DNA from 2 places in the Streptomyces caeni genome. Region 2 is predicted to be linked to the other one. Evidence: riboswitches for the same ligand, from Rfam matches in the RefSeq annotation. Region 2 holds a riboswitch; the other holds the start of a gene.
What was found. Region 2 has a riboswitch for S-adenosylmethionine ahead of ACFSL4_RS10065 (aminotransferase class V-fold PLP-dependent enzyme). Riboswitches for the same ligand answer to the same signal wherever they lie in the genome.
Positions count from the first base shown of each region.

Region 1: another riboswitch for S-adenosylmethionine. It lies ahead of thrC (threonine synthase); the one in region 2 lies ahead of ACFSL4_RS10065 (aminotransferase class V-fold PLP-dependent enzyme).

Region 1 is NZ_JBHUDX010000053.1:149,115-164,350, forward strand. It holds gene ACFSL4_RS20120 (alpha,alpha-trehalose-phosphate synthase (UDP-forming)) at 1-1,189, opposite strand, end outside; gene ACFSL4_RS20125 (glucosyl-3-phosphoglycerate synthase) at 1,314-2,285, opposite strand; SAM riboswitch class I at 2,506-2,648, shown strand; gene thrC (threonine synthase) at 2,667-3,947, shown strand; gene ACFSL4_RS20135 (MoaD/ThiS family protein) at 4,002-4,277, shown strand; gene ACFSL4_RS20140 (cold-shock protein) at 4,727-4,930, shown strand; gene groL (chaperonin GroEL) at 5,393-7,015, shown strand; gene ACFSL4_RS20150 (NADH:flavin oxidoreductase) at 7,177-8,340, shown strand; gene ACFSL4_RS20155 (MFS transporter) at 8,596-10,083, shown strand; gene ACFSL4_RS20160 (PTS transporter subunit EIIC) at 10,480-11,967, opposite strand; gene murQ (N-acetylmuramic acid 6-phosphate etherase) at 12,192-13,127, opposite strand; gene ACFSL4_RS20170 (MurR/RpiR family transcriptional regulator) at 13,180-14,115, opposite strand; gene ACFSL4_RS20175 (hypothetical protein) at 14,172-14,555, shown strand; gene ACFSL4_RS20180 (GNAT family N-acetyltransferase) at 14,643-15,236, opposite strand, start outside.
Region 2 is NZ_JBHUDX010000024.1:36,905-52,140, reverse strand. It holds gene ACFSL4_RS10110 (L,D-transpeptidase) at 1-687, shown strand, start outside; gene ACFSL4_RS10105 (response regulator) at 787-1,188, opposite strand; gene ctaE (aa3-type cytochrome oxidase subunit III) at 1,367-1,987, shown strand; gene qcrC (cytochrome bc1 complex diheme cytochrome c subunit) at 2,102-2,914, shown strand; gene qcrA (cytochrome bc1 complex Rieske iron-sulfur subunit) at 2,911-3,969, shown strand; gene qcrB (cytochrome bc1 complex cytochrome b subunit) at 3,966-5,603, shown strand; gene trpD (anthranilate phosphoribosyltransferase) at 5,787-6,851, shown strand; gene ACFSL4_RS10075 (PRC-barrel domain-containing protein) at 7,131-7,487, shown strand; gene ACFSL4_RS10070 (hypothetical protein) at 7,530-7,697, shown strand; SAM riboswitch class IV at 7,775-7,891, shown strand; partial or broken gene ACFSL4_RS10065 (aminotransferase class V-fold PLP-dependent enzyme) at 8,073-8,642, shown strand; gene ACFSL4_RS10060 (Lrp/AsnC family transcriptional regulator) at 8,639-8,920, opposite strand; gene ACFSL4_RS10055 (rhomboid family intramembrane serine protease) at 8,917-9,648, opposite strand; gene ACFSL4_RS10050 (hypothetical protein) at 9,805-10,044, shown strand; gene ACFSL4_RS10045 (NYN domain-containing protein) at 10,079-11,428, shown strand; gene ACFSL4_RS10040 (C40 family peptidase) at 11,768-12,802, shown strand; gene ACFSL4_RS10035 (C40 family peptidase) at 13,021-14,040, shown strand; gene ACFSL4_RS10030 (hypothetical protein) at 14,083-15,236, shown strand, end outside.

The sequences.
Region 1 (15,236 bases), on a different contig from region 2:
TGGCGACCAGGTTCATGCCGTCCCGGATCGGGTTCACCAGGGCCACGTCCGCCAGCCGGTACGCGGCCAGCGAGCGCGCGAAGTCGTCCTTCACATGCAGTTCCACCGGGGTCCAGCCGGGCGTCCCGTAACGCGAGTTGATCTCCTGGGCGACCCGCTGGACCTCCGCCGTGTACTCCCGGTAGACGGCCAGGTCCTGGCGGGAGGGGTAGGCGAAGGCGACGTGGACGACCCGCTCGCGCCACTCGGGACGCGACTGGAGCAGCTCCTCGTAGGCCAGCAGCCCCCGCACGATGTTCTTCGACAGCTCCGTGCGGTCCACCCGCACGATCGCCTTGCGGGCGCTGCCGTCGGGCGCCGTGCCGATCTGCTCCCGCAGCGTGCGCATCCGGTCGTCCACGTCCGGCTCGTGCGCCCGCCTGCGCAGGAAGTCCCCGTCCGCGCCCAGCCCGTGGACGCCGATGCGGGTGCCCGAGGGGATGCCGGGGCCGAGGACCGCGTGGCAGCAGTCCGTGAACGCGTCCGCCCACCGCCGGGTGAGGAACGCCGCCCGGTCCGCGCCCAGGATCCCGCCGAGGACCTGCGCCGCGATGTCGTCGGGCAGCAGCCGGAAGTAGTCCGGCGGCGCCCACGGCGTGTGCGAGAAGTGGCCGATCCTGAGGTCGGGACGCAGTTCGCGCAGCATCCGGGGGGCCAGGCTGAGGTGGTAGTCCTGGATGAGGACCGCCGCCTCCTGGGCCGCCTCCTGGGCCAGCGCCTCGGCGAACGCGCGGTTGTACGCTTCGTACGACGCCCAGCGCCGCCGGAAGTCCGCGTCGAAGACCGGTTCCAGCGGGGTCTGGTACAGCATGTGGTGCACGAACCACAGCACTGAGTTCGCGACGCCGTTGTAAGCGTCCGCGTGCACCTGCGGGGCGATGTCGAGCATCCGCACCCGCTGCCCGCCCGTGTCCGACGGATCGAGTGCGCCACCCGTGCGGCGTACGGCCTCGCGGTCCCCGTCGTTCAGCGCCGCGCACACCCACACCGCGTCCGCCTCCGGGCCGATCGCCGACAGGCCCGACACCAGCCCGCCCCCGCCGCGCCGGGCCGTGAGCGTTCCGGTCTCGTCCAGCGCGTAGGAGACCGGGCCGCGGTTGGACGCGACGAGGACACGAGCGTGATGCGAAGCCACATGCGTGGAAGCCATGCCTCGAAACCTAGCCCGACCCGAAAACGCTCAAACGTACGGCTCGGCCGTATGCGGAACCGTATACAACGGCCGAAACCGGCGCCGGGCCGCGGCGCCGGCCCGCGCCCCCGAAGGGACGTGGTCAGGCGGCCCTGCGCTCCGCGTACTCCTCGACCTCGGCCATCGGCGGCCGCTCCTCCGTGTCCACGCGGTACGTACGCGGCTCGAAGCCGTCCGCGCCCCGCTCGAACTGGGTGAGGGAGGGGCGGATCAGATGGCCGCGGGCCAGCCGCAGCTGCGCGGTGCGGTAGATCGCGGCGGCCATGCGGCCCAGCGCCTGGCCGTCCTGGTGGCGGTGGATGCGCACGCCCACGTCGACCTGGGCCAGCGCGTCCAGGCCCACCAGGTGCAGGGCGTCGACCAGCATGCCCAGCTCCACCCCGTAGCCGACCGGGAACGGGAGTCGCTCCAGCAGTGAGCGGCGGGCCGCGTACTCGCCGCCGAGCGGCTGGACGAAACCGGCCAGCTGCGGCCAGTGCATGTTCAGCAGCGGGCGCGCCATCAGCTCCGTGACGCGCCCGCCCTGGCCCGCGGCGGCCGTGCCGGAGGGGCCCTCGCCGGCCAGCGTCAGCGGCCGGTCGTACATCGCCTTCACGAGGTCCACGCCCGGCTCGGTGAGCAGCGGGCCCACGATCCCGGAGACGAAGTCCGACGAGAACTCCTTCAGGTCCGCGTCGATGAAGCAGACGATGTCCCCGCCGGTCACGAGGAGGGAGCGCCACAGCACCTCCCCCTTGCCGGGCACCGCCGGGATACGCGGCAGGATGGCGTCGCGGTGCACCACCCTCGCCCCGGCCGCCGCGGCGACCTCGGAGGTGCGGTCCGTGGAGCCGGAGTCGACGACGACGATCTCGTCGACGAGCGGAGCCTGCTGCATGAGGTCGTGGCGGATGACGGAGACGATCTCACCGACCGTCTCCTCCTCGTTGAGTGCGGGCAGCACCACACTGACCGTGGAGCCCGAGGCGCGTTTCGCGGCCAGGATCTGGTGGAGCGGACGGTCGGTCACGGACCAGGAGCGGGTGCTCAGCCAGCGCTCGACTTCTTCCAGCACAGTCTGCGGCTCCTCACGTTCGGCGGACGACGGTACGTTCGATGGACAGCGGTCGTCAAAGGCGATCAGCGGATCTCCGAATGGGTCTCGGGGTGTGATCCGTCTCGCGGTTCGGACGACTATCTCAACTCTGCTGGCCTTCGGTTACAGTCTTGAACAACGCCGGTGACCATCGCATGTCGGGGCCGCCGCTGCCGATACCAGTGAAACAACCGCATACAGCTCATCCAGAGGGGCAGAGGGACACGGCCCGATGAAGCCCCGGCAACCCTCCAGCCGGCACTCGTCATCACAGCGAGGCTCCCGGCTAGGGAAGGTGCCAAATCCGTCTCACGGCGAGATGCGTCGTGAGGAAGATGAGGAGAAAGGGCCTCGCCTCACATGGCTGCGCAGACAGTTGCAAACACCACGAACTCCGTGAATCTCGGTCCCGCCGCGGCCCTGTCCTGCCGTGAGTGCGGCCACCGCGTGCCGCTCGGCCCGGTCTTCGCCTGCGAGGAGTGTTTCGGCCCGCTGGAGATCGCCTACGACTTCTCGGACTATGACACCGAGGAGCTGCGGAAGCGGATCGAGGCGGGCCCCGCGAACATCTGGCGCTACGCGCCGCTGCTGCCGGTTCCGGCGGACGTCGCCGAGAAGCCGAACCTCAACCCGGGCTGGACCAAGCTGGTCAAGGCCGACAACCTGGCGCGCGAGCTGGGCGTGACCGGTGGGCTCTATGTGAAGGACGACTCCGGCAACCCGACGCACTCCTTCAAGGACCGGGTGGTCGCCCAGGCGCTGGAGGCGGCGCGGGTCTTCGGCTTCACCACCCTCTCCTGCTCCTCCACCGGCAACCTCGCGGGCGCGGTCGGCGCCGCGGCGGCCCGTGCCGGACTGCGTTCCTGCGTCTTCATCCCGCACGACCTGGAGCAGGGCAAGATCGTCATGGCCGCGGTGTACGGCGGCGACCTCGTCGGCATCGAGGGCAACTACGACGACGTGAACCGCTTCTGCTCCGAGCTGATCGGCGACCCGGCCGGAGAGGGCTGGGGCTTCGTCAACGTCAACCTCCGGCCGTACTACGCGGAGGGGTCGAAGACCCTGGCGTACGAGATCGCCGAGCAGCTGGGCTGGCGGCTGCCGGACCAGATCGTGGTCCCGATCGCCTCCGGCTCGCAGCTCACGAAGATCGACAAGGGCCTGCAGGAGCTGATCAGGCTCGGGCTCGTCGAGGACCGGCCGTACAAGATCTTCGGCGCGCAGGCCGAGGGCTGCTCGCCGGTGTCGGTCGCCTTCAAGTCGGGCCACGACGTCGTCCGGCCGCAGAAGCCGGACACCATCGCCAAGTCGCTGGCGATCGGCAACCCGGCGGACGGCCCGTACGTCCTCGACATCGCGCGCCGCACGGGCGGCGCGGTGGAGGACGTGAACGACGAGCAGATCGTCGACGCGATCAAGCTGCTCGCCCGCACCGAGGGCATCTTCGCGGAGACCGCCGGCGGCGTGACCGTCGGCGTCACGCGCAAGCTCGTCGAGAACGGCGTCCTCGACCCGGCGAAGTCCACGGTCGTCCTCAACACGGGTGACGGCCTCAAGACCCTCGACGCGGTGGCCGGCACGGGTCTGACCGCGACCATCCGCCCCACCCTCGACTCGTTCCGCGAGGCCGGCCTCGCCTGACCTCCTGCCCGCCCCATCCCCTGCCAGCCGTACTCCGACCGGAGGTCGAACCCCATGAGCGTCACCGTCCGCATCCCCACCATCCTGCGCACCTACACCGGCGGCCGGGCCGAGGTGCCCGCCGAGGGCGCGAACCTCGCCGAGGTCATCGCCGACCTGGAGAAGAACCACACCGGCATCGCGGCCCGTGTCCTGGACGACCAGGGCAAGCTGCGCCGCTTCGTCAACGTGTACGTGAACGACGACGACGTCCGCTTCGAGCAGGGCCTGGAGACGGCGACGCCGGACGGTGCGGGCGTCTCCATCATCCCGGCGGTCGCGGGCGGCTGACGGTCACTCGGCGGAGTGTTCGTTACCCTCGGTAAGGGTGAACGCCGAGAGTTCATCGAATTGCCCTCTCCGCGGGAGAAACGGAGGGGGCAATTCTCCATGGTTGAGCAGGGTACAGTTGGGGAACACGCTCCCGGTTTCCCCACCGGGGCCCATGAGTTCCTGCCGTGCATCCGGCAAGAAGTAGCCAAAGTGTGCAGCGCTTTTGCGCCATTCGCTCCTTTTGCCGGGCCCGACTTGCCCTGAAGTCGGGCGAATTCTTCGTACATTCCCGACCGGCCATGCCCGGAATTCTCGTCCGATTGACCTGTTGCAGACGGCAGTTGGACAGATACATTCAGCCGCGGTCGACGCGTTCCGGCGCACGCCCCCAACCGTTGGGGGGTGAGGTCTGACCCGGATCCGCGAAGTGTGGATCTGTGCAAGGGCCAGTAATAGGGGAGTTAGGCATGGCTCAGGGCACCGTCAAGTGGTTCAACGCGGAGAAGGGGTACGGCTTCATCGCGGTCGACGGTGGTGCGGATGTATTCGTCCACTACAGCGCCATCCAGATGGACGGCTACCGCACCCTGGAAGAGGGCCAGCGGGTCGAGTTCGAGATCTCGCAGGGGCAGAAGGGTCCGCAGGCCGACATGGTCCGCGTGGCCGGCTGAAGTACGCGCCGACGACTGAACTGATCGACGTGTCGAGGGGCCCGTATCCCACCCGGGATACGGGCCCCTCGGTCCAGGTGGCCCCGAATGCCATCCGGAATCGCGCGAGCCTTTGCCGCTCGTGCCACCACCTGACCCGTCCCCTCACGGGACGGGCCTGACGCCTGCGCCCTGACGCCCCGCCACCACCCCCCGACGAGCCTGCTTCGCGGGCGTGCCTTGCGCCCACCGGTCTCCCGGCCGCCACCTCTCATCGAGCCTGCTTCGCGGGCGCGCCTTGCACTCGGGGGGGTCGAGTGCTAATCATTGGCGTTAGCACTCTGAAGGTGAGAGTGACAATGAAGGACCGGGTCGGTGAGGCCACGGACCGGATGGGGCAAGGAACCACCGGCCGGGGCCGTCCGTCGCGGGCGCGGGCGCGGTCCGAAGTAATCACCCCCAGTCCTGGGAGGACCACTTCACATGGCCAAGATCATCGCGTTCGACGAGGAGGCGCGGCGCGGCCTCGAGCGCGGCATGAACCAGCTCGCGGACGCCGTCAAGGTGACCCTCGGCCCCAAGGGCCGCAACGTCGTCCTCGAGAAGAAGTGGGGCGCCCCCACGATCACCAACGACGGTGTCTCCATCGCCAAGGAGATCGAGCTCGAGGACCCGTACGAGAAGATCGGCGCCGAGCTGGTCAAGGAAGTCGCCAAGAAGACGGACGACGTCGCCGGTGACGGTACGACCACCGCGACGGTGCTCGCCCAGGCGCTGGTCCGCGAGGGCCTGCGCAACGTGGCCGCCGGCGCCAACCCGATGGCCCTCAAGCGCGGTATCGAGAAGGCCGTCGAGGCCGTCTCCGCCGCACTGCTGGAGCAGGCGAAGGACGTCGAGACCAAGGAGCAGATCGCCTCCACGGCCTCCATCTCCGCCGCCGACACCCAGATCGGCGAGCTGATCGCCGAGGCCATGGACAAGGTCGGCAAGGAAGGCGTCATCACCGTCGAGGAGTCGCAGACCTTCGGTCTGGAGCTGGAGCTCACCGAGGGTATGCGCTTCGACAAGGGCTACATCTCGGCGTACTTCGCCACCGACATGGAGCGTATGGAGGCCGTCCTCGACGACCCGTACATCCTGATCGCCAACTCCAAGATCTCCGCGGTCAAGGACCTGCTCCCGCTCCTGGAGAAGGTCATGCAGTCGGGCAAGCCGCTGCTGATCATCGCCGAGGACGTCGAGGGCGAGGCCCTGTCGACCCTGGTCGTCAACAAGATCCGCGGCACCTTCAAGTCCGTCGCCGTCAAGGCCCCGGGCTTCGGCGACCGCCGCAAGGCCATGCTCGGCGACATCGCCATCCTCACGGGCGGCGAGGTCATCTCCGAGGAGGTCGGCCTCAAGCTGGAGAACGCGACCCTGGACCTCCTGGGCCGCGCCCGCAAGGTCGTCATCACCAAGGACGAGACCACCATCGTCGACGGCGCCGGCTCGGCCGAGCAGGTCGCGGGCCGCGTGAACCAGATCCGCGCCGAGATCGAGAACAGCGACTCCGACTACGACCGCGAGAAGCTGCAGGAGCGCCTGGCGAAGCTGGCCGGCGGCGTGGCCGTCATCAAGGCCGGTGCCGCCACCGAGGTGGAGCTCAAGGAGCGCAAGCACCGCATCGAGGACGCCGTCCGCAACGCGAAGGCGGCCGTCGAGGAGGGCATCGTCGCCGGTGGTGGCGTGGCCCTGCTGCAGGCCTCCCAGGTCTTCGAGAAGCTGGAGCTGGAGGGCGACGAGGCCACCGGTGCCGCCGCCGTCAAGCTGGCGCTCGAGGCCCCGCTGAAGCAGATCGCCGTCAACGCCGGCCTGGAGGGCGGCGTCGTGGTGGAGAAGGTGCGCAACCTGACCCCGGGCCACGGCCTGAACGCCGCGACCGGCGAGTACGTCGACCTGGTCAAGGAAGGCATCATCGACCCGGCGAAGGTGACCCGTTCCGCGCTGCAGAACGCCGCCTCCATCGCTGCGCTGTTCCTCACCACCGAGGCCGTCATCGCCGACAAGCCGGAGAAGGCCGCCGCGCCCGCCGGCGGCGGCATGCCGGGCGGTGACATGGACTTCTGAGCCTGAAACCAGGCTCGGACCCGGTCCGTTCCACCGAGGGCGGCACTCCCCGGAAACAGGGGGTGCCGCCCTCGGCCGTATCCGGGATCACACCGAAGTGCGGCACTGATACGGAATGCCGTGGTCCGCGGAGCGGTTGGAGCGCATGAGCATGCGTATGCATGCGCCCGGCGCATCCGCACCTCGGCAAGGAGCTTCCCGTGTCCGTCTCCGCCTCCCCGTCCCGCGCGGCCGAGATCCTCTCGCAGCCCATCGCGCTCAACGGCCTGACCGTCCCCAACCGCATCGTGATGGCGCCCATGACCCGTCAGTTCTCGCCGGGCGGCGTTCCGGGCGAGGACGTGGCCGCGTACTACGCGCGCCGCGCGGCCGCCGGCGTGGGCCTGATCGTCACCGAGGGCACCTACGTGAACCACGGGTCGGCCGGTCAGAGCGACCGCGTCCCGCGGTTCCACGGCGAGGAGCAACTGGCCGGCTGGGCGAAGGTCGCCGAGGCCGTGCACACCGCCGGCGGCACGATCGTGCCGCAGCTGTGGCATGTCGGCATGACACGCAAGGCCGGCGCCCCGCCCGTCCCCGACGCGCCGGCCGTCGGTCCGTCCGGCCTCCGTCTCGACGGCACCGAGGGCACGGGCAGGGCCATGACGCCGCAGGACGTGGACGACGTGATCGCGGCCTTCGCCGACGCGGCCGCCGCGGCGGAGCGGATCGGCTTCGACGGCGTGGAACTGCACGGCGCGCACGGCTATCTGATCGACCAGTTCCTGTGGGCGGGCACGAACCGCCGCACGGACGGGTACGGCGGCGACGTCGTGGCCCGTACGAGGTTCGCGACCGAGATCGTGGCGGCCGTACGCGCGGCGGTCTCGCCGTCCTTCCCGGTGATCTTCCGCTTCTCGCAGTGGAAGCAGGAGGTCTACGACGTCCGGATCGCCGACACCCCCGAGGAGCTGGAGGCGATCCTCACCCCGCTCTCCGCAGCCGGAGTGGACGTCTTCCACGCCTCCACGCGCCGCCACTGGCTCCCGGAGTTCGACGGCTCCGATCTCAACCTGGCGGGCTGGGCCAAGAAGCTCACGGGCAAGCCGGTCATCACGGTCGGCTCGGTGGGCCTGGACGGCGACTTCCTGCACGCGTTCCGCGGCGAGGGCGCGCCGCTCAAGGGCATCGACGGCCTGCTGGACCGCCTGGAGGCGGGGGAGTTCGACATGGTCGCCGTCGGCCGCGCCCTGCTCCAGGACCCCGAGTGGGCCCAGAAGGTCCTCGAGGGCCGCTTCGACGAACTGAAGCCGTACGACGCGGCGTCGCTGAAGACGCTGAACTGAACCTTCGCCCCGATTCCTGATCCCCGATCCCCGATCCCCGATCCCCGATTCCTGATCCCTGATCGCCGATCGCCGGGGCGGCGCCCTGCCTGGACCCGCGGGCAGGGTGCCACCCCCGGCGGGGCGGCGGGCGTCGGCCTGTCGGGGTGGGGAGGGCGCCCCTGAATTCCGCCGGATTTTCGCTTGCTTAAGTCAATCAATACGATTAGGTTGCTTGAGTCAAGTACATCTGCTGTCCGACGGAGGACCCCTGCCATGTCCGACGCCCCTTCCCCGCCCGCCACGACCGGGGAAGCCCCGCCGCGCCCGAACACCGTGGTGGCGGTGCTGGCCTTCGCCGGAATCGTCGTCTCGCTGATGCAGACCCTGGTCATCCCGATTGTCACCGAGCTGCCGCAACTGCTCCACGCCGCGCCGTCGGACACCGCCTGGGCCATCACCGCGACCCTGCTCGCCGCCGCCGTCGCCACCCCCGTGATGGGCCGGCTCGGTGACATGTACGGCAAGCGCCGCATGCTCCTGTTCAGCATGTGCATGCTGGTGGCTGGATCGGTCACGGCCGCCCTCAGCGACTCCCTGACCCCGATGATCGTCGGACGGGCGCTGCAGGGCCTGTCCTCCGGTGTCATTCCGCTCGGCATCGCCATCCTGCGCGACGAGCTGCCCGCCGAACGGCTCGGCTCCGCCACCGCGATGATCAGCGCCTCCCTCGGCGTCGGCGGCGCCCTCGGCCTGCCCACTGCCGCGGCCATCGCCGACACCTTCGACTGGCACGTGCTGTTCTGGACCTCCGCCGTACTCGGCGTAGTGGCCGCCGTCCTCGTCCTCGTCCTCGTGCCCGAGTCCTCGGTGCGCACCGGAGGGCGCTTCGACCTGCCCGGCGCCGTCGGCATGGCGGCCGGACTGATCTGCCTGCTGCTGGCGATCTCCAAGGGCGCCGACTGGGGCTGGGCAAGCGACACCACCCTCGGCCTGTTCGCGGCGGCCGTCGTGGTCCTCTCGGCGTGGGGCTTCTACGAACTGCGCGTCAACGAGCCCCTGGTGGACCTGCGCACCACCGCCCGCCGCCAGGTGCTCGTCACCAACCTCGCCTCGGTGGCGATCGGCTTCGCCATGTTCGCGATGTCCCTGGTCATCCCGCAGGTCCTGCAGATGCCCGAGCAGACCGGCTACGGCCTGGGCAAGTCGATGCTCACCGCCGGCCTGGCCATGGCGCCGTCCGGCCTGGTGATGATGGCCCTGGCCCCGGTGTCCGCGCTCGTGTCACGGGCCAGGGGCCCCAAGGTGACCCTGATGATCGGCGCCCTGATCGTCGCCTCCGGCTACGCCCTGAACATCGCCCTCATGGACCAGGTGTGGCACTTCGTGCTGGTCTCCTGCGTCATCGGCGCCGGCATCGGCTTCACCTACGGCTCCATGCCCGCGCTCATCATGGGCGCCGTGCCTGCGTCCGAGACGGGCGCCGCCAACAGTCTCAACACCCTGATGCGGTCCATCGGAACGTCCGTCGCCAGCGCCGTCGCCGGTGTCGTCCTGGCCCATATGACCATGTCCCTCGGCCCCGTCACCCTGCCCTCCGAGGACGCCTTCCGCACCGTCCTGATCACCGGGGTCGTCGCCTCTCTCCTCGGCTTCGCCGTCGCCGCCTTCATCCCGCGCCGCCGCCCGGCCGACACGGAGCCGGCACCCGCCTCCGGCGGCCCCGGCGGGCAGGCCGCGGAGGTGTCCGGGGCCAGGGCGTAGAACCTCCGTACCGCCGGGTGCGGGAGGGCTGGCGGGGCGCAGGAGCCGACCGGCGGGGCAGACGAACTGATCAGCGGTCGTATCCGTTGCGTCGAAGGCGTTGCGTCGAAGGCGTTGCGTCCCCGCGACGAGCGGGTGACTTCCGGGCGAGGCGCGAACGGCTCGGACGACGGCGCGGACACAGTACCCCGGGTGGTGGAACGGCCGCAGGCCCGCTGTGGCCGCGAGCCGGTCGCCGCGACGGCAGCTCCCCCAGGCGTGGGGCCCCGTCCCGTTCCATGGCACGGGACGGCCCGGATCGGAGCCGGAGCCGGTGGGGCCCGCGCCGCCGCGTGAGGTGCTGCGGCAACGGGTGCGGCGGATGAACCGGGACCGCCGCCCCTGGTGAGCGGCCGCTCATCGCCTCCCGGGTGAGGAATCGGAGACGGGAGCCGTGGCCACCTCGGCCGCGGTTCCCGCTCCCGGCCCCGCTCCCGGGGCCGTTTTGGTTGCCGCCGCCAAGGCCGCCCCCGGCGCCGTTCCCCCTCCGAAGCCGAAGAAGTACGTCGCTGCGAAGCCCACCAGGTAGCCCGTCAGCAGGCCGCCCGCGTAGATCGCCGCCGTCAGGGGCAGGCCGCCCGTGCCCGTCAGCAGTGGGAACAGGGCCCAGCCCGACGGCCCGATCGCCGTTGCCCCGACCTTGTCGCCGAGCATCGCGAAGCAGCCGACGAACGCGCCGCCCGCCGCGCCGCCCGCGCAGGCCGTCAGGAACGGGCGGCCGAGCGGGAGGGAGACACCGTAGATCAGTGGTTCGCCGACGCCCAGCAGACCCGCCGGGAGTGCGGATCTGATCGTCGTGCGGATCGAGGTGTCGTGGCGGAGGCGGACGTAGACCGCCAGGGCGGCGCCCACCTGGCCCGCGCCCGCCATCGCCAGGACGGGCAGCAGCACCGTGGAGCCCTGTTGCTCGATGAGGGTGGTGTGGAGGGGGATCAGGGCCTGGTGCAGCCCGAGCATCACCAGGGGCAGGAAGAGGCCGCCCAGGACCAGGCCCGCGAACGCGCCCGTCGTGGACAGCAGCCAGGTGGCCGCCGCACCGATCGCGGTGGCGGCCGCACCTGCCGCGTACATCAGGACGTACAGCGTCAGCAGGCCGGGGACGAGGACCGTCAGCGTGGGCGTCACCAGGACGTCCAGGGTTCCCGGCACCCAGGTGCGGCACCACTTCTCGATGTACGTCGCCAGGAGCGCCGCCGCCAGGGCGCCCAGGACCCCGCCCTGGCCGGGGGACAGCGGCTCCCCGAACACCGTGACCTTCGCGACGCCCGGGTACACCACGACCGCCGCCACCGAGCCGCCCAGCACCGGGGTGCCGCCGAACTCCTTCGCCGTGTTGTGGCCCACGAAGACCGCGATCAGGGCCATGAAGCCGGAGGAGAGGGCGGCGAGCGCAGGGGTGAGGGACGGCAGCAGGCGCAGGTTCTGCAGCAGGCCGGCCGCGCCCGCGATGACGCCGCAGCCGACGAGGGCCGGGATCAGCGGGACGAAGACGTTCGCCACGCGGCGCAGCAGCAGTCTGCCCGGGGTGGCGTTGCTCCGTCGCCGCGCCTCCCTCAGCTCGGCGCCGCGGGCGGCCAGTTCGGCCGCCCTGGGGCGCAGGAGCGTCTCGAACTCGGCGGCGACCCGTGCGGCCGTCCCGGGCCCGAGCACGATCTGGTACGTGTCGTCGTCCACGACTCCCAGTACGGCGGGCACCGCCCGCAGGCCGTGCTCGTCCACCAGGGAGCGGTCGGCCAGGCCCAGCCGGAGGCGGGTCATGCAGTGGGCGACGGCGGTGACGTTCGCGGGGCCGCCGACCAGGGGGAGGAGCGCGGCGGCGGTGGCAGCGTGTGGGGTACCGGTCACCTGACGAGCGTGCGGCCCGGTGGGCCGCCGTCGTGGGAGCCGCGCGCAGGCCGCGGTCGGTCTCCTCCGGAAGGAGGTCCACCGGTCAGCGGGCCGTCGTCGCCCGCCGCCCGCCGCTCGCCGCCCGCCGCCTGCGGCCCGCCGGTCAGCCGTCGGGCGGTCGTCGATCCCCGGCGTCAGTCACCCGTTCGCGGGCGTGCCCCGGCTGTCACCGCCTCCGGCCCTCAGTCCCCCGCCTGCTCCAGCGCCACGCGCAGGCGCCCCCGGCTCTCCGCGAGCAGCAGTGCCGCCGACGGGCCGTCCACGCCCGCCAGGATCGTCAGGATCGCGTTCTTGACCTCGCCGTCCGTGGCCGCGAGGGCGTCCTCGATCTCCCCGTCCGTCGCGCCCGTGGCCAGGGCGACGATGCGGTGGGAGCGGGCGCGCAGCTTGTCGTTGGAGGCACGGACGTCGACCATCAGGTTCCCGTACGTCTTGCCCAGGCGGATCATCGTGATCGTCGAGAGCATGTTGAGGACCAGCTTCTGCGCGGTGCCCGCCTTCAGCCGGGTGGATCCGGTCAGCAGTTCGGGGCCGACGACGATCTCGATGCCGTGGTCGGCGGCCGCCGCCAGGGCGCTGTCCGCGTTGCAGGACAGGCCGACCGTGAGGGCGCCGTGCGCCCGGGCGTGCTCCACCGCGCCGACCGCGTACGGTGTGCGGCCCGAGGCGGAGACGCCGACCACCGTGTCGTGGGCCGTCAGGTCCAGGGCGTCGAGGTCCCGCGCCGCCAGTTCTCCGGAGTCCTCCGCGCCCTCGACCGATGTGACCATCGCGTCGGGGCCGCCCGCGATCAGGCCCACGACCCGGGAGGGGTCGGTGCTGAAGGTCGGGGGGCACTCGGACGCGTCGAGGACACCGAGCCGCCCGGCGGTGCCCGCGCCGGCGTAGACGAGCCGGCCGCCCCGGGCCATCCGTTCCGCGACGGCGTCGATGGCGGCCGCGATCTGCGGGAGCCGTGCGGCGACCGCAGCCGGCACGGTCGCGTCCTCGCCGTTCATGAGCCGGGCGATCTCCAGTGTGGGGAGCCGGTCGATGTCGGACAGTTCCGGGCGGAACGCCTCGGTGGTCAGCGTCTCCAACTGGGCGCGGAGGTCGCGGGGGTCGGACGTGGAGGTCATCGAAGGCGGCTTTCTTCGGTGCGGCACTGCTCGGGGTGGAGGACGGGAGGGGCTAGCGCCGTGTTCCGCGCGGGCGGTGGCGGTGCGCCAGGGCCTCGTACGAGGCGGACAGGGCGGGCGCGGCGGTCTCGTAGGTCCGCTGGGCCACGCCGATGAACAGGCAGTCCACGACGAGGAGCTGGCTCGTGCGGGAGGACATGGCGGCCGGTCGCAGCTCGCTCTCGCGTGCCGTGGAGGTGGTGAGCACGTGGTCGGCGTACTGGGTGACGGGCCCGTCCGGGCGGCCGGTGATCGCGACGGTGGTCGCGCCGTGCTCGAAGGCGACGCGCAGCGGTTCGATGACGTCGCCGGTGGAGCCGGAGTGTGTGATCGCTATGGCCACGTCCTTGGCGCGCAGCTGAACGGCGTTGGTCACGGCGAGGTGCGGGTCGCCGGGCGCGTGGGCTATGAGCCCTATGCGCAGCAACTTCTGCACGAGATCCTGGGCGACGAGCCCGGATGCCCCGATGCCGTACACGTCGGTGCGGCGGGCGGCGGCGAGTGCGGAGACGGCGGCGCCGAGCTGCACGGTGTCCAGTCCGGCCGCCGTGTCGGCGAGGGTCTGCTGCTCGTCGTAGGCGAGCTTGGCGACGACGTCCGCGATCGGGTCGTCGACGGCGATGTCGGCGGTGACGGACGGGGCGCGGCCCGACTGCTGCTGGGCGGCGAGGCCCGCGAGGGCGAGACGCAGGTCCCGGTAGCCGGGGTAGCCGAGGAGACGGGCCGTGCGGACGACGGTGGCCTCGCTGGTCCCGGTCAGCTCGGCCAGCCCGGTGACGGTGAGGGCCGCGCATCCGGCCGGGTCGCCGGCCACGGCCTCGGCGACGCGCTGCATGGACCGGGTCATGGAGGGTGCGAGGGTGCGCACCTTGGCGGCGAGCGCGGCGGGCGCGGGAGGCGCGGTGGGCCCCGTCGGCCTCGCGAAAGTTTCCTTCACATCCTGGGTCACATGATGAAAGATATTTTCCGTTCGGACGTATGGTCAAGAGTGCGCACAATGGGTGCATGGAGCCCATCAGTCCGCTCGAACAGGCGCTGCACTCGGCCCGCGCCCTGGTGCTCGCCGATCTGATCGCGGGCGAGGTCGCCGAGGCCGACGTCGTCTCGCTGGTCGAGGACTCCGTCGTGCAGCGGCGCTGGTGGGTCGAGCAGTGGCCGGAGGGCGCGGTCTATGTGGCCGGGCTGGTCGCCCAGGACGTCCAGGACGCCCTGCTGGAGCGCTACGGACGCTGGCCGCTGTGTCCTGTCTGCCCTTCCGGCGACCCGCATGCGCTTGACGTGGAGCCCGAGCTGGGCCCGGACCCGCACTGGGTGTGTCACAAGGTGGGCGTGAAGGTCGCGGCCGTCGGGTCGCTGGGGAGGGCGACCGGCGGTATGACGTCCTCGTGACGATCTGCGTCGGCCCTCCGGGGCCGCGAGGTGGTGCGGCTGCCGCGCGCCTCCGGTCTGCGCGGGCCGCGGGGCGCGAGAGCGGGGTCAGCGCTGCCGTATGTATGCGTGGGTCTCCCCCTTGTACGTCCCCGCGTTCTCGCCCGCCCGTGTGAATTCCGCCTGTGTGAATTCCGCCCGTGTGAATCCCGCCCGCTCCAGCACGCCCTGCGACAGGGTGTTGTCGCGGTCGGTGACCGCCAGCAGCCGCTCGACGTCGTCCCTGGCCAGTGCCCAGGCCGCCAGCGCGCGCAGTGCTTCGGTCGCGTAGCCGTGACCGCGAGCGGCCTCCACCAGGTCGTATCCGACCTCCGCGCGCCCTTCGTCGTCCGGGGTGCCGTGGAACCCCATGCTCCCTACGGCGCGGCCGTCCTCGGACCGTACGAGTACGAACACGCCCCACTCGGGCCGGTGCACCCCCGTCTCGTACGCCTTGAGGACGATCCCGGCGGCATCGCGCGTGGTGTCGAAGGGACCGCCGTCGATCCACTCGAAGCCGCCGGTGCCGCCGGCCCTGAGATCGGCGGCGGCCGCGGGCGTGAGGCCTTGGAGGGTGACGCGCCCGGCGGGGATCACCAGGTTGTTGTGCCAGCGCCACTCGGTGACGGGGGCGCGCCCGGGCAGGTCGCCGCGGCCCGTGGC
Region 2 (15,236 bases):
TACTGGGTGGACGACAAGACGCTGCACTACCGCCCCAAGGAATACTGGCCCGCCCACGCCACCATCACGGTCCGCAGCAACCTCGCGGGAGTGAAGATCGGCGACCGCCTCTGGGGCGGCGAGACAAAGCCGCTGAAGCTCACCACGGGGGACCGGATCGTCGCCCTGACGGACGCGGCCGCGCACCGGATGACGGTCTACAGGGACGGCGAGGTGATCAAGGAGATCCCCGTCACCACCGGCAGGGCCGGCTACGACACCCGCAACGGGATCAAGGTCGTGCTCTCCAAGGAGAACCCCGTACGGATGCGCGGGACCACCATCGGCATCTCGGAGAACTCGTCGGACTCGTTCGACCTGCTGGTCTACTGGGCGACCCGGGTGACCTGGAGCGGTGAGTACGTGCACGCCGCGCCCTGGTCCGTCGACTTCCAGGGGTACTCCAACGTCAGCCACGGATGCACCGGGATGAGCAACCAGTACGCCCAGTGGTTCTACAACACCGTACGGGTCGGCGACATAGTCCAGGTCGTCAACTCCAAGGGCCAGCAGATGGCCCCGTTCGGCAACGGCTTCGGCGACTGGAACCTCGACTGGAACAAGTGGCGCAAGGGCAGTGCCCTGACCGCAGGGGTCTCCCCGGCCGCCGCCGCGGACCGAGCGAGGCTGCGCCCGGAGACGGCCTGAGCCCACGCTCCCGCGCGGCCGGAACCCCGTCCGGCCGCGCCGTACGGCCGCACAGCGCGGCGAACGGGCCCGCAGGCACCTTCCCGCCGGGACCGTCCCTCAGGCCCTCACAAGGGCCTTGCGGCGCAGCAGAGCGGCCAGAGCGGAGGCGAACTCCACCGGTTCCACCGGCAGCGCCACGGCCGTGTCGGCGCGGCTCCAGGTCGCCAGCCACGCGTCCTGCGGCCGTGCGATCAGCAGCAGCACCGGCGGGCACTGGAAGACCTCGTCCTTGATCTGCCGGCAGACGCCCATGCCGCCCATCGGCACGGCCTCGCCGTCGAGCACGCACACGTCGATGCCGCCCTTGTCCAGCTCCCTGATGACGGCTCCAGGCGTGGCGCACTCCACGAACTCGACCACGGGCACGTCCGGGGCCGGCCTGCGCCCGGCAGCGAGCCGGACCTGTTCGCGGGTGTTGGCGTCGTCGCTGTAGACCAGCACCGTGGCGGTCGGCTGCATGATTCCTCCGGGACGTCGGCGTCATACGGAACGGGCCGTTGCGCCGGATGCTACTCCCTTGCACACGTGGTCAACAGCTGTTCGGACGAGGCTTCGATGGGCCATCCGGGCAGTCCACACGGTGGGGACACCCCGAACGGCACCCCCCGGAGTGAGGGCGAGATAAGCGCCCGACATAATGTCGGTCGTGGCGACAGCAACGACAGTAGACACCGGGCACGCGCACCCGTCGGTCAACCGACCGAACCTCACCAGCGTCGGAACCATCATTTGGCTGAGCTCCGAGCTGATGTTCTTCGCGGCCCTCTTCGCGATGTACTTCACCCTTCGATCGGTGACCGGGCCGGACCACTGGAAGGAGATGGCCAACCATCTCAACTTCCCGTTCTCGGCCACCAACACCACCATCCTGGTGCTCTCCTCCCTGACCTGCCAGCTCGGTGTGTTCGCCGCCGAGCGCGGTGACGTGAAGAAGCTCCGGGGCTGGTTCATCGTCACCTTCATCATGGGTGCGATCTTCATCGGCGGTCAGGTCTTCGAGTACACGAGCCTGGTCAAGGAGGAGGGCCTCTCGCTCTCCTCCGACCCCTACGGCTCGGTCTTCTACCTGACCACCGGCTTCCACGGCCTGCACGTGACGGGCGGCCTCGTGGCCTTCCTCCTGGTCCTGGGCCGCACCTACGCGGCGCGCAGGTTCACTCACGAGCAGGCGACCGCCGCCATCGTCGTGTCCTACTACTGGCACTTCGTCGATGTCGTCTGGATCGGCCTCTTCGCCACGATCTACATGATCAAGTAGACGGCCGCTGGCCGCGGCGGACGGTCACCCGATCCGGGAGAACCGATCGCCCGCGACGAACCGGTCCCAATTCCAGAAGCACCGACGCAGAAGATCCTGACACCGGGGTAATCCGTGAAAAAGCTCTCCGCACGACGACGCCATCCGATGGCGGCGCTCGTCGTCCTACTCATCGCGCTGACGCTCTCCGGGGGGCTCTACGCCGCGTTCGCGCCCGCGGACAAGGCGCAGGCCGATGACAGCGCCCAGTCCCTCGCCATCGAGGAGGGCAAGAAGCTCTACTCGGTGGGCTGCGCCAGTTGCCACGGCACCGGCGGTCAGGGCAGCTCCGACGGCCCGAGTCTGGTCGGCGTCGGCGCGGCGGCCGTCGACTTCCAGGTCGGCACCGGCCGCATGCCGGCCGCGACCTCGCAGGGCGCCCAGGTCCCGAAGAAGAAGAACATCTACACCCAGGCCCAGATCGACCAGCTCGCGGCGTACGTCGCCTCCCTCGGCGCCGGCCCGGCCGTCCCGTCGAAGAACGACTACAGCCCCGAGGGTGCCGACATCGCCAAGGGCGGTGAGCTCTTCCGGACCAACTGCGCGCAGTGCCACAACTTCACCGGCAAGGGCGGGGCGCTGACGCACGGCAAGTTCGCACCGAACCTCGAGGGCGTCGACCCGAAGCACATCTACGAGGCCATGCAGACCGGCCCGCAGAACATGCCGTCCTTCCCCGACACCACGATGTCCCAGCAGAACAAGAAGGACATCATCGCGTACCTGAACGCGGTCAACGGTGACCAGACGGAGAACCCGGGCGGCCTCGAGCTGGGCGGTCTCGGTCCGGTCTCCGAGGGCCTGTTCGCCTGGATCTTCGGACTGGGCGCCCTGATCGCGGTCGCCGTCTGGGTCGCCGCTCGGACCGCAAAGGCCAAGAAGTCATGAGTAGCCAAGACATTCCAGAAGAGAACCTGCCCGCTGAGCAGGACACCGCACCCGGTGCCGTGACGGTGGCGGACGAGGAGAACCCGTTCGCCGACCCGGGCCTGCCGCCCCACGAGCACCGCGTCCAGGACATCGACGCGCGCGCCGCCAAGCGCTCCGAGCGCACGGTCGCCCTGCTGTTCACCGTGTCGATGCTGGCCACCCTCGGCTTCATCGCCTCGTACGTCACGATCCCCGGTGACAAATCGATCTACGTCTTCCCGATCGGGCACATCAGCGCGATGAACTTCGCGCTGGGCCTGACGCTGGGCGTGGCGCTGTTCGCCATCGGCGCGGGCGCCGTCCACTGGGCCCGCACCCTGATGTCCGATGTGGAGATCGCCGACGAGCGTCACCCGATCGAGGCGTCGCCCGAGGTCAAGTCGAAGGTCATGACCGACTTCCGGCAGGGCGCCAAGGAGTCCCAGCTCGGCCGGCGCAAGCTGATCCGCAACACGATGCTCGGCGCGGTCGCCCTGGTGCCGCTCTCCGGCCTCTTCCTGCTGCGCGACCTCGGTCCGTTGCCCGGGACGAAGCTGCGGCACACGGCGTGGCGCAAGGGCAGGCTCCTCGTCAACATGAACACCAACGAGCCGCTGCGTCCGTCCGACGTCGCGGTGGGCTCGCTGACCTTCGCCAAGCCCGAGGGCCTGGAGGAGACCGACGAGGACTTCCAGAAGGAGATCGCCAAGGCGGCCTTGATGATCGTCCGGCTGCAGCCGGGCAACATCAAGGACAAGAAGGAACTCGAGTGGTCCCACGAGGGCATCGTGGCGTACTCGAAGATCTGCACCCACGTCGGTTGCCCGATCTCCCTGTACGAGCAGCAGACGCACCACGCGCTCTGCCCGTGCCACCAGTCCACCTTCGACCTCTCCGACGGTGCCCGAGTCATCTTCGGCCCGGCCGGTCACGCCCTGCCGCAGCTGCGCATCGGCGTCAACGCGGACGGTTACCTCGAAGCGCTCGGCGACTTCGAGGAGCCCGTCGGTCCTTCCTTCTGGGAGCGCGGATGAGTACTACGACGACCAACGAGTCCCGCTCGCGCGGGAGGGCACCGGCCGGCGAGCGCGTCGCCGACTGGGCGGACGGCCGACTGGGGATCTACTCCCTGGCCAAGGCCAACATGCGCAAGATCTTCCCCGACCACTGGTCGTTCATGCTGGGCGAGATCTGCCTCTACAGCTTCATCATCATCATCCTCACGGGTGTGTATCTGACGCTGTTCTTCCACCCGTCGATGAACGAGGTGGAGTACCGCGGCAGCTACGTCCCGCTGCAGGGCCAGCTGATGAGCGAGGCGTTCAACTCGACGCTGCACATCAGCTTCGACGTCCGCGGCGGTCTGCTGATCCGGCAGATCCACCACTGGGCGGCGCTGGTCTTCCTCGCCGGCATGTTCGTGCACATGATGCGCGTGTTCTTCACGGGCGCGTTCCGCAAGCCGCGTGAGATCAACTGGCTGTTCGGCTTCCTGCTGTTCGTCCTGGGCATGTTCACCGGCTTCACCGGTTACTCGCTCCCGGACGACCTGCTCTCCGGCACCGGTGTCCGCTTCATGGAGGGCGCGATCCTGTCGGTGCCGATCGTCGGCACGTACCTGTCGTTCTTCCTCTTCGGCGGCGAGTTCCCGGGCGGCGACTTCGTGGCCCGCTTCTACTCGATCCACATCCTGCTGCTGCCGGGCATCATGCTCGGCCTGGTGGTCGGCCACCTGATCCTGGTCTTCTACCACAAGCACACGCAGTTCGCGGGTCCCGGAAAGACGAACAACAACGTCGTCGGCATGCCGCTGCTGCCGGTGTACATGGCGAAGGCCGGAGGCTTCTTCTTCCTGGTCTTCGGTGCCATCGCGATCGTCGCGGCGATCGCCCAGATCAACCCGATCTGGGCGATGGGCCCCTACCGTCCGGACCAGGTGTCCACGGGCGCCCAGCCGGACTGGTACATGGGCTTCTCCGAGGGCCTGATCCGTACGATGCCGGGCTGGGAGATCAACTTCGCGGGCCACACGCTCGTCCTGGGCGTCTTCATCCCCCTGGTGATCTTCCCGCTGATCCTGGTCGCGATCGCGGTCTACCCGTTCATCGAGTCGTGGGTCACCGGCGACAAGCGCGAGCACCACATCCTCGACCGCCCGCGCAACGCCCCGACGCGCACCGCCTTCGGCGCCGCCTGGATCGCCTGGTACTTCGTGCTGCTGGTCGGCGGTGGAAACGACCTCTGGGCCACGCACTTCCACCTGTCGATCAACGCGATCACCTGGTTCGTCCGCGTCTCGTTCTTCGTGATGCCGGTGCTCGTGTTCATCATCACCAAGCGGATCTGCCTCGGCCTCCAGCGCCGCGACCGCGACAAGGTGCTGCACGGCCGCGAGTCGGGCATCATCAAGCGGCTGCCGCACGGTGAGTTCATCGAGGTCCACGAGCCGCTCAGCCAGGAGCAGCTGCACACGCTCACGGCGCACGAGCAGTACAAGCCGGTCGAGATCGGCCCGACGGTCGACGAGAACGGCGTCGAGCGGAAGGTCAAGGGCTCTCAGAAGCTGCGCGCGAAGCTCAGCAACGCCTACTACGGGGAGGACAACCAGATCCCCAAGCCCACGGTCGAGGAGTACAAGGAGATCACGAGCGGCCACGGCCACCACTGATCGCTGCGCGCGCCACGCCACGGTCGAAGGGCCCCGTCCAGTGCATGGACGGGGCCCTTTGCCGTGCCCCGGGGTGGATAGGGTGGAGCTGTCCCCGAACGGGGGGACGAGGACCCGTCCGCGGCACGGCGGGGGTCCGGAGGAGAACCCAGTCCCCTTCGGGACATGACCCAGGAGCGGCTCATGAGCGCTGTGCACCCCGCTGGAGGCGACACCGCGGCGGGTCGTTCCTGGCCCCAGGTGCTGAACGGGCTCCTCGACGGCCGCGACCAGAGTGCGGACGACACGGCCTGGGCGATGGACCGGATCATGCGCGGCGAGGCGACGGACGCCCAGATCGCCGGGTTCGCGGTCGCCCTGCGGGCGAAGGGCGAGACGGTCGAGGAGATCACCGGACTCGTGCGCGCGATGTACGAGCACGCGAATGTGATCGAGGTGCCGGGACAAACGGTCGACATCGTCGGCACGGGCGGCGACGGCGCCAGGACCGTGAACATCTCCACGATGTCGTCGATCGTGGTCGCGGGCACGGGCGCGAAGGTCGTCAAGCACGGCAACCGTGCCGCGTCCTCCGCCTCCGGGGCCTCGGACGTGCTGGAGAAGCTCGGGGTCAATCTGGAGCTGACGCCGCAGCGGGTGGCGGAAGTGGCCGAGGAGGCGGGGATCACCTTCTGCTTCGCCGTGAAGTTCCACCCGGCGCTGCGGCACGTGGCCGCGGCACGCGGGCAGCTCGGCATCCGGACGGTGTTCAACTTCCTCGGTCCGCTGACGAACCCGGCCCGGGTGAGGACGCAGGCGATCGGCGTCGCCGATCCCAGAATGGCGCCGATCATGGCCGGGGTCTTCGCGGAGCGCGGGAACTCGTCCCTGGTCTTCCGGGGCGACGACGGCCTGGACGAGCTGACGACCACGTCGACGTCCCGGGTGTGGATCGTGCGCGACGGCAAGGTCACCGAGGAGTCCTTCGACCCCCGGGACGTCGGCATCGAGCTGGTCCCGGTGGAGGCGCTGAGGGGCGCCGACGCGTCGTACAACGCCGATGTCGCGCGGCGGCTGCTGGAGGGCGAGACGGGGCCGGTGCGCGATGCGGTGCTGCTGAACTCGGCGGCGGCCCTGGTGGCGCTGGAACCGGGGGAGGGCCCGCTCGCGGACCGGATCCGGGCGGGGATGGAGAAGGCGGCGGTGTCGATCGACTCCGGGGCGGCCAAGCGGGTCCTGGACCGGTGGGTGGCGGTCAGCAACGCGTAGCGCCTGCGGGGCCGGGGCTTCTCAGGGCCGCGGTCCCCCGGGGACGAGCGGGCGGCGGGGCCGAGCGGCCGCCTCGGGGACGATCGGCCCCGCCGCGCATCGCCCCCCGTGCTGCTGCCGCACTGCGGCGGGGAAGCCGCCGTCCGGGTGGTAAAAGGCCAGGTCAAGCGCGCGACGGAGACGCGGCCGGAGTACAGTGAACGCGTGGCGGTTCCCGCCGGTCACGCCCGCACCGGCCGGAACGCCCGTGGGAGACCCGCCGGTCGCAAGGAGCGAGGCATGATTCACTCAGCCGATATCCGCGAATGGCGCAATCAGGATGTGATCGACCCCAGGGGCCGCAAGATCGGGGCCCTGGAGGCCGTCTACGTGGACACCGCCACCGATGCGCCGGCCATGGCCACCGTCCGCACCGGACTGCCCACCCGCTACAAGCTCGTCTTCGTCCCCCTCGACGAGGCGACCCTGGGGCCGGGCTATGTGAAGGTGGCGCACCCCAGGGGGCTGGTGAGGAAGGCGCCGTCCATGGGTGTGGACGATGTCCTCCCGGTCGAGCGGGAGGCCGAGGTCTACCAGCACTACGACAAGCCCTACGAACCCGGAGCCGACCGGGGACGCCGCCTGGCGCGCCGCTGAACAGCGCGTCGGGCGCGGTACCGACGGAGGATGTGGTCGCTCATGGCGCTGTTCCTGTTCCTGATCATCGTGGCGATCGCGCTGGGTCTCGTGGGCGCGGTCGTCAAGGGGCTCTTCTACCTTCTGGTCATCGGCATCGTGGTCTTCGTGGCCGCTTTCGTGCTGCTCGGTGCGCGCTGGTCCCGCTCGCGCCGGCGCCCCGTGCGGTGAGACGGGCGTCCGGTGACCGTCCCGGTATCCGGACAGACATGGCGGTCGGACGGTCACGTCCCGTAGTGTCGCGGCCAGGTCATGAGCGACAGTCATTCGGCCCCGGCCGGCTGTCCGGCAACCCTCCGTCCGTGGCGGGGTGCCCCGGGTGAAGACCGGGCCGCAGGCAGCGAGGTCTGCGGCAAGCGCGGACCCCTCGCCTCACCAGGGGTCCTGGTCGTCCGAGGGAGCCTTTCCGTGAGCAAGCGAATGCGCTAGGGCCGCAGAGCCCCGCCTCCGCATCCTCCTTCTCACCCTTCTCCGTGCCGCCGACGCTGACGCGCGCCCTCCGGCGTGCCGCCCGGCACGGCGATCTCACCTGCCTCACGGGAGTGCGCCCATGCCATCGCCTCCGCCTGCAAGGCGCTCACCGAGGCCAGCTTCGACACCCTCGTCGCCCGCGAGCAGCACCTGATCCGCACGGTCCGCGAGGGTCTCGCCGAGGTCCCCGGGGCCAGGATCCTGTCCCTCTTCGGCGACGACGCGCCGCGGGTCGGGGTCATCTCCTTCGTCGTCGAGGGCTGGAACAGCTCCCGCTTCGCCGCCGCGCTCTCCGCCGAGTACGGCATCGGCGTCCGCGACGGCCTGTTCTGCGCCCACCCGCTGGTGCGCATCCTGGTCGGCGGCGATCCGCGGAGCAGGGATGCGTGCGGCACCCCCGGCGACCGGCCTCTCGACGCGATCCGCGTCAGCTTCGGCGCGGGCACCCCCGACGAGCACGTGGAGCGCTTCCTCCACGCGGTGGGACGGCTCGTCCGCGACGTCCGGTGCGGTTCGGCGGCGCCCCGAAGGGGCGCGGGGAACCGCACGACCGGCCTCCCCCAAGCTCTCGACTGCGTTCGAGCAGGGGGCACCCCCCTCGCACCGGCAGGTGGCGTAACGGACTTCCAGCGAAACACCCCCTAGTTGTCGAGGCCGATCGCGAACGCCGCCTCCAGGTCGTGCTGCGAGTACGTACGGAAGGCGACGTGGGTGTCCGTGGCCAGCACGCCCGGGATCTTGCTGATCCGGCCGGGGATGACGTCCGCCAGGTCGTCGTGGGCCTTGACCCGGACCATGGCGACGAGGTCGTACGTACCGGTGACGGAGAAGACCTCGCTGACGCAGTCCAGCGCGGCGATCGACTCGGCGATCTCGGGGATCCGGTCCACGCTGGTCTTGATGAGCACGATCGCGGTGATCACGGCTGGTGTTCTCCCTCGGGGGCCTGGGCTGGGGGTTTCACCCTACTCGTACGCCCGTAGCGCACCCAGGCGTAGACGAACCCCAGGGAGAAGCCCACCAGGTGGGCCAGGTACGCCACCCCGGGACCCTGCGTGGTACGGCCCGCCGCCATCCACTGCAGGGTCGCCCAGAAGGGCAGCACCACCCAGGCGGGAAAGCGCAGCGGCAGGAAGAGCAGGAACGGGAAGAGACTGGTCACCCGGGCCTTGGGGAACAGGAACAGAAAGGCGCCGAGGACCGCGGAGATCGCTCCGGACGCCCCCACCAGCGTCTGCGCCGACCCGGCGTTGGCGGCGGCGTAGCCCAGCAGCGCGAGATAGCCGCAGCCCGCGTAGAACAGGGCGAACTCCACATGGCCCATCCGCTCCTCGGCCATCGCCCCGAAGACGTAGAGGAAGAGCATGTTGCCCAGCAGATGTACCCAGCTTCCGTGCACGAACAGCGCCGTCGCGGGGGTGAGCGCGGTCCGCGGCGCCCCGCCGAACAGCTCGACCGGCACCACGCCCCAGCGGGCGAAATAGGCCCGCTGCGCGGCGGGCAGAGCGTCCCCGGACCCGTAGGCCGGGTTCAGCCCCGAGGCCGGCCCGAGCAGGAAGATCAGGCAGCACAGGGCGATCAGTCCGTAGGTCACCGGCGCCGACTGGCCCCGCAGCGCTCGGGCGGCCGCCCTGCTCCAGGTGCTGATCATGGAACAGAGCATGGCGTAACGGGACCGATCCGCACAGAGTGCCTCGCCGCGGGGTACGGGCGGGCGGCGAGTACCCGCCAGGCCGTAGGGTTACGAGCCACACGCTCCAGGGAAACTGGCGCATCACGGAGACTGGAAGAAGGAAGAGCAGCCACGATGACGGTTCCCCTGCCGACGGAGAAGACCCGCTGGCGCTGCACGCTCTGCGGCAACCTGACGCGGTTCGACGTGACCCGCTCGTCGAAGGTCGTCGAGTACGTGCACCTGGATCTGGCCGGAGAGCCGACGGTCGAGGAGCGCGAGGTGGTCAGTGAGACCATCGAGTCGGTGCGTTGCCGCTGGTGCAACGCCGTGGACCAGGTGGAGCTCGTGGACAGGCCGGGCGCCGGCTCCTGAGGGAGGCGGTCCCGCACAGGCATTGGGGTGACGGATGGTGGAGACCACGGGCGGGGAGCCGGCCGACGGCACCGCTGAGGTGCTCGACCGTCCGCTGCCCGAGGGTGTGCGCCGCCGGGTCGTGCAGATCGTGTCCGACGGATTCGGCGGCCTGACCCTCGGCGACCTGCCCCCGCAGCTGCGGCAGTACGCCCGGTTCGCCCCGAACCGCCGGGTCAAGTTCGCCGGCAACGCCATGGCGGCGGCCCTGGAGACGGGCGCGCTGTTCCGGCAGCGCATCGCGGAACGGCTCAGAGAGGCCCAGCCGGAGCTCGCCGGCGCCCTCGACTCCGGCTCACCGCCCCCGGCCGCGGACCCGCTCGACGTGGCGGCCGCGGCCTACGTACTGCGCCCCCCGGGCTGGGTGAAGCTGGTGACCGCCGCAGGCGAGGAGGCCCAGCGCGCGGACGCCGAGCGGGCCGACGAGGAGAGCCGGGCCGAGCTGGAGCGGCTGCGCGGGGAGCTGGCCGCCGCCCGCGACCGGACCCGCGCCGAGACCGAGCGGCTGCGTGGGGAGCTGGACTCGGTGCGCAAGGAGGCCGAATCGCTCCAGCGCAAGCTGCGTGCCGCCCTCAGTGACGTCAAGCGCGGCGAGGCCGCCCTGCGCAAGGTGCAGGGGGAGATCGAGGCCGTGCGCGCCGAGGGCCAGGCGCAGATGTCCGCGGCCGAGGGCGAGAACCGCCGGCTCAAGGCGCGCCTCGGCGAGGCGGAGGCGGCCCTGGAGGCCGCCCGCAGGGCGGCGCGTGAGGGGCGCAGCGTCGAGGACATGCGGGTACGGCTGCTGCTCGACACGGTGCTGGAGGCGGCACAGGGGCTGCGGCGGGAGCTTGCGCTGCCCCCGGTGTCGATGCGGCCGGCTCAGACCGTGGACGCGGTCGAACCGGGACGTATGACCCCCAAGGACATCGCCGCCCGCGCCTTGTCCGAGCACGATCCCGCGATCCTGGACCAGTTGCTCGCGCTGCCGCAGGCGCATCTGGTCGTCGACGGCTACAACGTGACCAAGACCGGCTATCCGCAGATGCCGCTGGAGAAGCAGCGGCTCAGGCTCCTCGGGCAGCTCTCTCAGCTCGCCGCGCAGACCGGCGCCGAGGTCACCTGCGTCTTCGACGGGGCCGAACTGGCCGCGCCCGTGCTGCTCGCGCCGCCGCGCGGGGTGCGGGTGCTGTTCTCCAAGCCGGGCGTCACCGCCGACGAGCTGATCCGGCAGTTGGTGCGCGCGGAGCCGCCGGGCCGGCCGGTCATCGTCGCTTCCACCGACCGCGAGGTGGCCGACGGGACCGCCAAGGCGGGCGCGCGCCCGGTCGCGTCCGCGATGCTGCTGAAGCGTCTGTCCCGCGGCTGACGGCGTCGGCTCCCCCGGGTGTGGCGTCGCCGAGCCTCGCACACCGGTACGCCCCATGCGTACCGAAAGAACCAAGCGCAACATCCGTCGGGGATGCCCGAATTGGCGGATCCTTCACGCAACGTAGGGTCAAGCTGACATCACCGCATGTGAGTTGAATGCAAAGAATGCACGTCGCGGCGGAGTTTTTTGCCGCGGGGATTTGAACTGATCACAAGAAGGTCACTAGGGTCTGGCCTCGAACCTCCGCTCGGGTGATCACTCATCGGGAGTGACGGCGGAGGGGCACCGCCCACCGGCGTGTCGGTAGGCGGCTGGAGGAAGAAGGAGCTCGCCTCCGTGGCGTCCCACCGTCGACCCAAGCAGCCGAACCGCGCACGTGTGACCGTGCTCACCAGTGTCGCCGCCGCCGCCGTGGCGCTCAGCGCCCAGGCCGCCAGCGCCGCCCCCAGCGCGAAGCCGAGCAAGGACGAGGTCAAGTCCAAGGTCGACAAGCTCTACGAAGAGGCGGAGAAGGCCACCGAGATGTACGACGGGGCCAAGGAGAAGCAGGAGAAGCTGGAGAAGCAGATCTCCACCCTGCAGGACAAGGTCGCCCGCGGTCAGGACGAGCTCAACCAGCTGCGCGACAGCATCGGCACGATGGCCAGCGCCCAGTACCGCACCGGCAGCATCGACCCCTCCGTGCAGCTCTTCCTCTCCTCGAACCCGGACGACTTCCTCGACAAGGCCTCCACGCTCGACCAGTTGAGCAGCCAGCAGGTCGAGGCGCTGAAGAAGATCCAGGAGAAGCAGCGCGAGCTGGCCCAGGAGCGCAAGGAAGCCTCCGACAAGCTCAAGGACCTCGCCGACACCCGCGCCGAACTCGGCAAGAAGAAGAAGGAAGTCCAGGGGAAGCTCGCCGAGGCGCAGAAGCTCCTCAACAGCCTGACCGCCGCAGAGCGCGCGGCCCTGGCCGCGCAGGACGCGCGCGCGAGCCGCGCCAGCGAGCGCAGCGTCCTCAGCGGCTCCAGCAGCGCCGCCTCCGGCCGGGCCGCCGCCGCGTTCTCCGCCGCGCAGAGCAAGATCGGCTCGCCCTATGTCTACGGCGCCTCCGGCCCCTCCTCGTTCGACTGCTCGGGCCTGACCTCCTGGGCCTACGCGCAGGCCGGCGTCTCCATACCGCGCACATCGCAGGCGCAGGCCAACGCCGGCACCCGCATCTACAGCGCCAGCGACCTCAAGGTCGGCGACCTGGTCCTCTTCTACGGCGATCTGCACCACGTGGGCCTGTACGCGGGCAACGGCCAGGTGCTGCACGCACCGCGCACCGGAACCGTCGTGCGCTATGAGTCGATCGGCAACATGCCCTTCCAGTTCGGCGTCCGCGTCTGACGTCCCCCCGCGGCTTCTCCGCCCGCCCGAACGGGCGAATTCCAGCGGCTCCCGCTGACCCCGCGTCCCGCCGATGACCTGCGTCAGCGGCGGGACATCGCGTTTCGGGGCGCGTCGGGGTTCTTTGGTCCCCGAGTGATCACCCGGCTACTGTCTGCCGCGTTCTTCCCCCGGCCGTGCGGCGGGGGTTCGTTCAGCGGAAGGGAGTGCGACCGGTCGTGGGGTCCCATCGCCGCCTTGCACCATCCGGCCTCGGCCGGGGCCATGGCGCCACAGCCGCAGTCCTGTCCGCCGCGGCCGCCGTCGCCGCGGCACTCGGCACCGTACCGGCGGACGCGGCCCCGTACGACGGCCCCCGGGCCGCGGTGGACCGGCTGTACCGGGAGGCCGAGCAGGCGACCGAGGCGTACAACACGGCCGAGGAGCACGCCCGTTCGCTGCGCCGCCAGGTCGGCCAGGCGCAGGATCGCATCGCCCGGGAGCAGGACCGCGTCGACACTCTCCGGGACGCGCTGGGGGCGCTCGCCGGGGTCCAGTACCGCTCCGGCGGCCTCGCCCCCACCCTCGCGCTGCTGTTCTCCGACGACCCGGACGAGTACCTCGACAAGGCGGCCGTGCTCGACCGGATCGGCGTCCGCCAGGCCCGGCAGCTCGGAAAACTCCGCTCGGCGCTGCGCGAGTTGGGACAGGAGCGGGCCGAGGTGGCCGACAAGCTCGCGGAACTGGACAAGAGCCGCAGGGCCGTGGCGCGGCACAAGAAGACCGTCGAGCGCAAACTCGCCAGGGCGCAGCGGTTGCTCGGCTCCCTCTCGCTGGCGGAGCGCGCAGCCTACGAGCGGGCGTCCCGCTCCGGCCGGCCGCTGCCAGGCCTCTCCGCCGTCGCCCCGGCGAGCGGCCGTGCCGCCGCGGCCGTCGCGGCGGCACGCTCCGCGCTCGGCCGCCCGTATGTGTGGGGTGCCAACGGGCCGGGCGGCTTCGACTGTTCGGGCCTGATGCAGTGGGCGTATGCGAGGGCGGGCGTCGGACTGCCGCGCACCTCGCAGCAGCAGCGGTACGCCGGCCATCCGGTGCCGCTGTCCGGGGCCCGCCCCGGCGACCTGGTCGTCTACCGCTCCGACGCCAGCCATGTGGCGATGTACGTCGGGGGAGGCCGCGTCATCCACGCGCCGCACCCGGGGGCCGCCGTGCGCTACGACCCGGTCGGGATGATGCCGGTGTCGTCGGTCATCAGACCCTGACCACGGCGCCCGGCCGGGCCGGCCTGCGCGTACGATCGGCGCGTGGCTGGGCGTGGGCGTGGGCGGGGAGCGGCGGCGGCCTGTGTGCTGCTGCTCGCCGGGCTCGCCGGCTGCGGCGCCCCGGCGGCGCCCGACACCCAGACGGCCGCCGTGCAGCGGCTGCTCGACCGGCGGGCGACAGCCGTTCTGCACCGGGACCGGCCCGGGTTCCTGGCCACCGAGGCCCCCACCGGCGACGCGGCGGGACGGCCCGCGGCCGGTGCCGCCGGGTTCGACAACCTCCGCGCCCTGCCCCTGGCGGCCTGGTCCTACCGACTCACCGCCCTGCACCGCACCGGCGACCGGGCCACCGCCGACGCCGAGCTGCGCTACCGGGTCGAGGGCTACGACCGGGCGCCGGTCACCACCGCCCGGGCGCTGCGGCTGGTCCGCACCGGCGGCCGCTGGTACATCAGCTCCGACGCACCCGCCCCGAGGGCGGCCGGGCAGCTCTGGGAACAGGGGGTCGTCGAGGTGGTCCGCGGCACGCACAGTCTCGTTCTCGGGGTGGGACAGCCGCGGCGCGTCCTGCGCGGCTACGCGCGCCTCGCGGACCGGGCGGTACCCGCCGTGACCGGGGCCTGGGGCACCCACTGGCCGGGGCGTGTCGTGGTCGTCGTCCCGCGGTCGCTGGAGGCGATGGCGGAGCTGCTCGGCGCGCCGGCGTCCGGCTACCGGGGCATCGCCGCGGTCACGACCGGCGAGGCGGGGGGCACCGGGCGGGCGCCCGCGGACCGGATCGTCGTCAACCCCGACGCGTACGCGATGCTGGGCGGCTCGGGCAGACAGATCGTCCTCAGCCACGAGACCACCCATGTCGCCACCCGCGCCGCCACCACGGCGGCGACGCCCCTGTGGCTGTCCGAGGGGTACGCCGACTGGGTCGGCTACCGCGGCGACAGCCGCACACCCGCCCAGGTGGCCCCCGAGCTGGACCGCTCCGTCGCCCGTGGGCGTGTCCCCGCCACACTGCCGGCGGACGCGGACTTCGCCTTCAGCGGGGACGCCGGGAGGCTGGCGCAGGCGTACGAAGGCGGCTGGATGGCCTGCCGGCTCATCGCCGACCGCTGGGGAGCGGCCCGGCTGAACGACTTCTACCGGGCCGTGGGAGCCCACCGGCGGCGGGAGGGCGCGGTCGAGGCCGCGCTGAAGGGGGT